Regions from separate parts of the Sphaerisporangium sp. NBC_01403 genome, predicted to be linked through region 4. Evidence: riboswitches for the same ligand, from Rfam matches in the RefSeq annotation. Region 4 holds a riboswitch; each other region holds the start of a gene.

Region 1 (2,194 bases), 3.7 Mb from region 4:
GGTGATCTTCTCCGCCGGCGCGGCTGACGACGAGCCGCCGGTGGTGCTACCGGTGTCGCTGGACGAGCACGCGGTGGTGATTCCGAGCGCGGCGGTCATCACCGATGCGACCGCGAGCATTCTGCCGCGGCGCATGTTGTTCTTCATTCCGGACCCCTCTCAGGTGGTTGCCCGATCGTTGGGAGGTGGCATCGAGGGCCGGCCCCGACAGTCGGGCCCCGCGATGTGCTGGATCCCTCAGTCGTGATCCCGCGAGGGGCTGCCTCGCGAGCGAAGTTTGGGAGCGCTCCCACGAAGAGTCCCCGATAGGCAATGCTGGCGTCAATATGCTGAAACCTAACTGTTACTCCTGGGGCTGTTAGGAGCTTGAAATCAGACGTTGTGCGCGATAAGGACCATTGGCGGTATTGGGAGCGCTCCCACCGTTAACCGGCACAGTCGGGCGCAAATCATCCATGCGCCACGGGATCGCCCGGCTCCCGGACCTGGAGAAAGCACGGTGCCGTACGGCCGGCGGAGTGGGTCGCCGGCCGTACGGCACCGAGGGGAACGGGCGTCCTCCGCGGGAGGGGGAGGGGCGCCTTCGATGGTCGGGAGGGCGGGCGCCCCGCGAGAAGGAGAGCGCCCGGGAGGTAATGTCAGGCGGCGTAGCTCGGGTAGCCGTAGCCGACGACCTGGGAGGCCGGGCGGGTACGGATCTCGACCTTGCCGTTGCCGGTGTTGCCCTCGACGGTCTTGATCGTCCCGTCGCCGTTGTCCTTGATGACGAAGCCGACGTGGTCGATGTTGTCGAGGTTCTTGCTGCGGCCCCAGTCGAAGAAGACGACCGCGCCGGGCTTGGGAGTGCTGCCCCAGCGGTCCTGCGAGGCGAACCACTTGGCGTGCGCGACGGTGTAGGCGTCGACGCCCACGGTGTCCTGCATGCCGAGCTGGCTGCCGACCCAGGAGACGAACATGTCGCACCAGGCGGCGTCGGCGTACCCGGCGATGGAGCCGCTGTCGCGGGCCACGGTCTCCTTGGCCCTCGGGGAGCTCATGTACCAGGAGTGGAACTTGGTGCCGCCACCAGCGCTGTTCTCGGAGATGCCGACCTGTCGCTCCGCCAGCTTCAGGAGCTGCTCGGCGGAGACCTGCCGCACGGTTTCCGGAGCCTTCACGGTGTTCGGGGCCTCGGCGGCCGCGAGGTTGCGGCCCGTGTCGTCGGCGGAGGCGGCGTGGGCCGCGAGAGTCGTGCCCGCCACGGCCTGGGCGACGACCAGGCCGCCGAAGGCGAAGGCTTTGAGATGGTTCTTTGGGGCGTCCAGAAGCCGATGTATCGACATTGACAAGGGGATACTCCTTCTTCCAAGCCGCCTACCGGGTTAGCTGACGGGTTCGGGCGTGGAAGTCGCCCTACGGGAGCGTCCGTGGGAAGTGACGGCCCCGATTCACCCCAGAGGAGGTGGGTCCCCGGCTCCGCGCGACGCGGACTCGGCGTAGCGCGTATCGGCGGGAGAGGGATCTCCGCAGAGGACCGAGCCGCGCTGTGCAATCTCCACGGCACGAGCGGGGTACTCAAACAGGCAGTACCTGTACCAGGAGTCCACTCAGAGTAATACATCGGACAAACACATGCAAACAGGACAAAAGTCCGGGCTGGATGGGGGGCCTGGACGGCAAACCCGCCTTGACCACGCCGGGGCGCAGGGGCTTGGGGTGGCGGTTCACCTGCCTTGACCTGGGTGCGGAGGAACCCTCCGCCCGCCGGGCACGTGACCGGCGGCACCGGAGCGGCCATCGCGCCGGGCCGGGCGAAAGTGATAGTTGCGCAGGTTCGCGCTGCCGTGTCAAGGGGGACTGAAGTGACGTGAGCCCACGGCTGGTACGTGTGATGACGTGGCCGGCCGTCGTGGCATGGCCGCCGAAAGCCCTCCTTTGCTATTCATGAGCGGCGAATACCGTTAACGGTAAATGCCGGGATTTCCGGTTTGCGTTACCCGAACGAGATCACGATGACGTACTCCATCCGGCCCGGTACGGACGTCCTTTCCGTGTACGGCGGAACGCGCGGCTCGTGAACCGGGCACGAAAGGCATCCGGTGCCCATGGCGATCGGAGGGATGGATGGTGAAATATCCCCCATGAGCCACCCCGGCCGTGCTCGCGCCCGCGGACCAGGGCCACGACCAGGGCGGCGACGGGCGCTGACCTCACC
Region 2 (2,194 bases), 1.3 Mb from region 4:
GGTGCGACCACCATTTCAGCGGGGCTGAGGCCGCCACCATGCCGCCAGCGGGAAGATCGGCCCTACAGACAGCGGTACCACTCAGGTGATGATCCCCCAGGGGCGGTTCCCGCCAAGCTCCGAGCGCAAGGGGGCCGGAAATGACTGTGGGCGCCCTCCGCGAAGTGGAGAGCGCCCAGGTCACCGATCAAAGCTGTGGTGCGCCGCCAGGGACTCGAACCCCGGACCCGCTGATTAAGAGTCAGCTGCTCTAACCAACTGAGCTAGCGGCGCGTGACTACGGTGACTTTAGCAGTCCTGGCCAACCTCCGCACATCCGCGGTGGCTTTACGTGCCTTCTTGTGGGGCTTTCACATGGTTCCCGGGAGGCCTTCCGCGCGGGGGGGGCTCCGGGGGTCAGTCGGCGGCGAGGACCACCGGGATCGGGGGCTTGGCGGGGTTCTTGTCGATGACGCCCCACGCGCCGCTCGAGAACGGCACCGGGTAGTTCTTCTTGCCCACGCCGTCGCCCCACTTGGTGATGACGTAGTCGACCTTGATGTGGCCGGCGTTGAAGCCGGTCACCACGAGGGAGGAGTTGCTGAAGGTTCCGCCGGTCAGCTCCGCGAAGGTCTTCCCGTCGATGTCCAGCATGACGCCGCTCTCGGACGGGATGCCCGGGCCGCGGTCACCGATGAAGAAGGGTGCCTTCTTGTCCTTGTAGAGGACGTACCCCTCGGTGCCGAGGGGCCAGCAGGGGCTGGCGAACAGGCCCTTCTGCATGGGCTTGCCGATGGCGGGCAGTCCCGTGTCACCCATGCGGCCGGAGGCGTCGTCCCAGAAGTAGGAGGCCTTCGTAGAGCCCTTGAGCAACATCGGCTTCTCGGCCTGGACCGGAACGGAGGTGACCGGCTGGTCGTCGGCGCGGGCCGTGGCGGTCGTGCAGACGGCGGTGGCGCATGCGAGGGCTACGCCGGCGAAGCGAGATGTCCATCGACTTCTAGGGGTGTTCTGGAAAAAGGCCATGGGAGGGAAGGATCTTTCATCAGAAGACAAGGGGACCCGCGCTCCGAGTGGTCAAGAGTTCGGTGCGGGGGATGGAAAGCGTTCTCAGGGCGTAAGCGAGACCGGTTCACGGTCCATCGCGGCGCTGAGCCCGCATTCGTACGTGGTCGGTTAGCGGTGGCACTCGCCACCATGTGTCACAGAGGGTGTGTCGCTCGGTGCACGGCTGCTACCAGCCGACTTGCCGCTTCTGACGGCGAAGATCCGGGTCTAGGGTTGCCCGGTGGACTGACTGCGCGGAGTGGGGTGCTCCACTCGGGTCTCCTCTCCAATCACGTCTACCGGGTTAGCTGACGGGTTCGGGCTTGGAGTACGCCCTACCGCTCGCGCGGATTCACCCCAAGGGATTGGGTCCCCGGTTCCCCCGAGCCCTGGAGCCCTGGAGATTCGACATTCGAGTCGGCGGCCTTCGGACTGAAGACCAGGTCACCGTCTCTTTCGTGGTTGAAACCTTACCCACCGAGTCAGGACAAAGCAAACGAAATGACTACAAAGCATTATTAGATCTACCTTCGCACCACAAACCCCCATACTTCGGACATCTGGGCGCATGGCGAGTTAAGCGTAGGGGCCGGATGGGAGATCAATGTGACGGGTGTGACCGGTGTGACCGGTGATGAAGAGGGTCACCCGAATGGCGGCGAAAGAAAGCGCACGCCCGTACGACGAGACGGGCGTGCGCGAGCGGGGACGTGCGGCGGAACGTTCAGGGCCGAAGGCCGGGAGACATGAATCGGGGCCGGGCAGTCCCCCGCCTGCCCGGCCCCGATCTATACGGTCCAGCGCCGATGCCTTCCCCCAAACGCATCGGGCGGTCCCGCAGTATGGACGCGGTCCCCCACCGCGTCCTTCTCCGGCAAAAAGCTCTGCGGCGCCCTCTCGGGCGGCTGGTCGCATCCCTCTTGACCTGCCTTAACACTACATACCGGGGCCTGAGCTACTCGTCATCCCAGGGTATAGATTCGGTCTAACTCGCTGGGATGACCGGGTACGGCCGGACCCGCCGGGCCAGGCGGCTATTCAGGCAGTTCGACCTTGACCTCGGTGCCCTTCTCCAGGGAGCGGCTCACCGTGCAGTGCCGCTCATGGACCCGGTGCGCCACGGCGCGGAAGACCTCGTCCGCCTGCGCGTCGCCCTCGGGCAGCTCGA
Region 3 (2,194 bases), 1.8 Mb from region 4:
GGAGCTCGCGGCGCTGCCCGGCGTGGAGCAGGTGTTCTGCTTCGAGAACCGCGGCGCCGAGATCGGCATCACGCTGGGGCACCCGCACGGCCAGATCTACGCCTATCCCTACGTGACGCCGCGGACCCGGCAGATGCTGGCCTCCGCCGGGCGATACCGGGAGCGGACGGGCGCCAACCTGTTCGCCGACGTGCTGGCGGCCGAGCGGAAGGCCGAGACGCGCCTGGTGGCGTCGAACGACCACTGGACGGCGTTCGTCCCCGCCGCGGCCCGGTGGCCGTTCGAGGTGCACGTCTACCTGAACCGCCAGGTGCCCGACCTGTGCTCGCTGGACGCCGAGGAGCGTGCCGCCTTCGGCCCCCTCTACACCGATGTGCTCCGGCGGCTGGACGGGCTGTTCGGCGTGCCGATGCCCTATGTCGCGGCCTGGCACCAGGCCCCGGTGCGCACCGGGCGCGACCTGGCCTACCTGCACCTCCAGCTGTTCAGCATCCGGCGAGCCGAGCGGAAGCTCAAGTATCTGGCCGGTTCGGAGTCCGCGATGGGCGCCTTCGTGAACGACGTCCTCCCCGAGGAGGCGGCCAGGCTGCTCCGGTCGCAGGATGACCTGGGGTGATTTAGGCCCAAGAGTCGCCATAACCAGGCCTTTACCACTACCATCCATCGCACACCGGCCGTATCGGTCGGTGCGCCTAATCCCAGGTGCCCCGCCTGGGAACCGGGGACCCATTGGTTCTTGGGGTGAATCCACTTCGTGGTAGGGCGTCTCCGGCCCGAACCCGTCAGCTAACCCGGTCGGCAGATGGAGAGGAGTGGGCTCTGCCCCCGACTTCGGGCCGCTACGCCTATGCGGCCGCCAGCTTCCTTACCGTGGCCGGGCTCATGCTCGGCCAGGCGACGGCGGGAAACGCCGCCCCCAAACCCACAGAGAAACAGCTCAAGTCTCAGCTCGCCTCCCTCGGCAAGAAGGTCGACAAGCTGATCGGCGAGTACAACGCCAAGCGCGTCGCCGTCGCCAAGGCCAAGGCCGCCGAGAAGTCCGCCCGTGAGCGGCTGGCGAGCGCCGAGACCGACCTCAAGGCGGCGGAGAACCAGGTCGGCGACATCGCCCAGCTCCGCTACCAGGCCGGCGGCCTCGGCATGGTGGGCGAGCTCATGTCCCCCGGATACGGTGACGCCGCCATGCTCCAGCAGCTCCAGGCCGAGCAGTCGGCCAAGCTGTCGGGGTTCACCTCCGCCAGGAACGCCCGCAAGAAGGCCGCCGACGACGCCACCAAGCTGACCGCGCAGCTCCGCGACGACGTCGTCCAGGTGACGGCCCAGCGCAAGGACGCCGAGAAGCTGATCGGGCAGATCAAGGACAAGCTCGACCAGCTCATCCCGACCGCGCCGGGCAAGAAGGCGAACGGGTCATGGGCGCCGGAGCTTCCCACCGGCAGCGACAACATCACTCCGAGGACGCGGCTGATGCGGGCCGAGGTGAAGAGCCACTTCTCCCTCAGCTTCCCGGTCGGCTGCTACCGCGCCGAGAACGACGGCGGCGAGCACCCGCTGGGCCGGGCATGCGACTTCATGCTCAGCTCCGGCGGCGCGATGCCCTCGGCCGCGCAGGCCGCGCTGGGAGACCAGGTCGCCGCGTGGGCCATCAAGAACGGCCGCAAGCTGGGCGTGAAGTACGTCATCTACAAGCAGCGGATCTACAACCTGGGCTTCCCCGGGTGGCGGGCCATGTCCAACCGCGGCGGCGTCACCGCGAACCACTTCGACCACGTGCACGTCTCGATGTACTAGCCACCGACCGGCCGCCGGCCGAGCCGGGCGGCGGCCGAGCCGGGCGGCGGCCGCACTGGAGGCGCCGGTCAGCCTGACAGGCGGATCGGGTTGACGATGTCGGCGTAGATGAGCAGGGTGCCCATCACCAGGAGCACGGCCGCCATCGCGTACGTCAGGGGCAGGGCCTTGGCGATGTCCACATGGCCGGGGGCGGGACGCCGGCGCACCCGGGCGTACCCCCGCTTGAGCCCCTCCCAGAGCCCTCCGGCGATCTGGCCGCCGTCGAGGGGCAGCAGCGGGATCAGGTTGAACAGGCCCACCGCGAGGTTCACCCCGGCGAGGAGCTGGAGCAGCCCGACGATCTTGTTCTCCACCGGGACGGGGGCCGCCGCGATCTCGCCGCCGATGCGGCCCGCGCCGA
Region 4 (2,194 bases):
GGCCGCACGGTGCGGCGGCGCCTCCGGGGCATCTGCGACCGCATCGGCGTCGCCACCGCGATCGAGGCGGTGGCCTGGGCGGCGCGCCGCAGGCTCATCTAGCCGAGGAGGGCACCGTGTGGGGTGGGGGGCACGGCGGGCAGGCCCGAAGCCATTGCCTGCCCGGCGTGCCGCCTCGCCGCTCTCAGGCGTAGCGGACCGGCCTGTTCCGGCGGGTCAGGCTGCTTCGGTAGGTCCGTCTGCTTCTGGGGGTCCGTCAGCTTCTGGAGGGTCTGCTTCTGGAGGTCAGTCGGCGATGCGCACGCCGCCGGCGAACGGCCGGTTGCCCAGCGGGGCCACCCGCACCACGTCACCGGTGTGAGGCGCGTGCACCATCATGCCGCCGCCGATGTAGATGCCCACGTGGTGCAGGTCGCTGTAGAAGAAGACCAGGTCGCCGGGGCGAAGGTCCTCCCGGGACACGTGGGTGCCGGCGGTCCACTGGTCGCCCGTGTAGTGGGGGAGGCTGATGCCGACCTTCTGGTAGGCCCACATGACGAGGCCGGAGCAGTCGAAGGTGGTCGGGCCCGCGGCGCCCCAGACGTACGGCCTGAGCTGCTGGGTCAGCGCCCACTTGGTGGCCTCGGCGGCCTTGCCCTGGCCGGGGATCGGAATGTCGATCTTCGTCGCCCTGCCGAACGACTGGCCCGCCTGGGACAGGGCCCGCTTGAACAGGCTGCTCTCGGTCTTGGCGACCAGGGTGCGGATCTTGTCGCGCTGGGACGCGAGGTCGGTGACGAGCTTCTTGACCTCGACCTCGCGGGCCTTGGCGCTGGCCTTGGCGCGCTCGGCCATGTCCATGGCCTTGGTGATCTGCGAGACCTCCTCGCCCTGCTGAAGCTGGAGGGCGTAGGTCGTGGCCGCGCGGTCGAGGTATCGGGCGGGGTCGCCCGACATGGCGAGCGCGAGCGAGGAGTCGATGCCGCCGGTCATGTAGGCGTCCTGCGCGTACAGCCCGGCCTTGCGGCGCTTCTCCTCCAGATCGGTCTGGCTCTTGGCCAGGGTCTTCTTGGCGAGGTCGGCCGAGCGCTGCGCCTGCTTGAGGCGCTCCTTCTGGCCGTTGTACTGCTCGGTGAGCGACTCGATCTCGTTGTAGAGGTGCTCGACCTGGGTCTTCAGCTGGTTCAGGCTGGGCTTGGGCTCTGCGGTCGCGGCTATCAGAGGCGACCCGAACGTCACGGCCGTCAGGGTGACGGTGACGAGCGCGATACGGCGCGGGAGACGCCGGGGCGCTCCCATTACCGTGCCGAGCCAGGAACGCGGGCTCCGCTCTCGGGAGCGGGCATGCCTGCCCGCGCTCTTTCCAGGCGTGCGCCTAGGCTGCACCAACGAGCTCCTCTCCTCGGCCGCCTACCGGGTTAGCTGACGGGTTCGGGCCGGAGTAGCCCTACCGAGTGCGTGACCATCGTGACCATGGAGGATCGCGATGCCTCCCTCTCGGATTCACCCCAGGGGTGGTGCGCCGGGGGTGTCGCCCCGTCTCTCACCATTGGGTCCCCGGTTCCCCGCCACTTTGGATGTGGCCGGGATTAGGCGGTTTCAGTCACCGTTGCGCGATGACCGACATTGACGCTGGACACTAGTGCAGTCGAGGTTCGTGCTCAACCAGAACTGCGAATTCTGTTGAGGTTTCACAACCAGCGCGTCACGAGAAGATCACGCCTGCTGTGATGCCGCGCCCACGTTACCCTGGCTTTAGGGGTCTTTGGGGCGTACTTGACGCAGAAAGTCGCAGGTCCGCCATCGCATCAGCCATGAAATGTCGACAAGGCCGGTGATTTCGACGCGCTGCACTCGATCGGCTACCGAGCGCGACAGCGGCGAGAGCTGAAGGGGTTTTAGGTCCGTCCGTTATGGCGCGCGACCCCTCAGGACCACGAGAGTTCCGCCGCTACGGCCGGATACGCTGGCCCGTCATGGAGCAGGTCGTGGAGCCCGGACGCGCCGGCAGCACGCTCGTCGTCAGGCGAGCCCGCACTCCGGACGTCCGCACCATCAGGCGACTGGTCGACACCTATTCCGGCGACGGCCCGCGCCTTCTGCGCAAGTCGACCGTCACCCTCTACGAGGACGTCCAGGAGTTCTGGGTCGCCGAGAGCGGCGGGGTGGTGGTGGGCTGTGGCGCGCTCCACGTGCTCTGGGAGGACCTCGCGGA

What was found. A riboswitch is a leader RNA that binds a small molecule or an ion and turns the genes downstream of it on or off. The one in region 4 is predicted to bind cyclic di-AMP.
Region 1: another riboswitch for cyclic di-AMP. It lies ahead of OG589_RS18880 (CHAP domain-containing protein); the one in region 4 lies ahead of OG589_RS35170 (NlpC/P60 family protein).
Region 2: another riboswitch for cyclic di-AMP. It lies ahead of OG589_RS29320 (hypothetical protein); the one in region 4 lies ahead of OG589_RS35170 (NlpC/P60 family protein).
Region 3: another riboswitch for cyclic di-AMP. It lies ahead of OG589_RS26890 (coiled-coil domain-containing protein); the one in region 4 lies ahead of OG589_RS35170 (NlpC/P60 family protein).

What each region holds. Positions count from the first base shown of each region.
Region 1 is NZ_CP109534.1:4,175,659-4,177,852, reverse strand. It holds gene OG589_RS18885 (ABC transporter substrate-binding protein) at 1-147, opposite strand, end outside; gene OG589_RS18880 (CHAP domain-containing protein) at 639-1,322, opposite strand; cyclic di-AMP (ydaO/yuaA leader) riboswitch at 1,337-1,486, opposite strand.
Region 2 is NZ_CP109534.1:6,566,306-6,568,499, forward strand. It holds tRNA gene OG589_RS29315 (tRNA-Lys) at 197-273, opposite strand; gene OG589_RS29320 (hypothetical protein) at 397-1,005, opposite strand; cyclic di-AMP (ydaO/yuaA leader) riboswitch at 1,304-1,447, opposite strand; gene OG589_RS29325 (OsmC family protein) at 2,061-2,194, opposite strand, start outside.
Region 3 is NZ_CP109534.1:6,044,727-6,046,920, forward strand. It holds gene galT (galactose-1-phosphate uridylyltransferase) at 1-616, shown strand, start outside; cyclic di-AMP (ydaO/yuaA leader) riboswitch at 680-815, shown strand; gene OG589_RS26890 (coiled-coil domain-containing protein) at 871-1,791, shown strand; gene OG589_RS26895 (M50 family metallopeptidase) at 1,860-2,194, opposite strand, start outside.
Region 4 is NZ_CP109534.1:7,840,216-7,842,409, reverse strand. It holds gene OG589_RS35175 (LuxR C-terminal-related transcriptional regulator) at 1-102, shown strand, start outside; gene OG589_RS35170 (NlpC/P60 family protein) at 286-1,218, opposite strand; cyclic di-AMP (ydaO/yuaA leader) riboswitch at 1,371-1,585, opposite strand; gene OG589_RS35165 (amino-acid N-acetyltransferase) at 1,956-2,194, shown strand, end outside.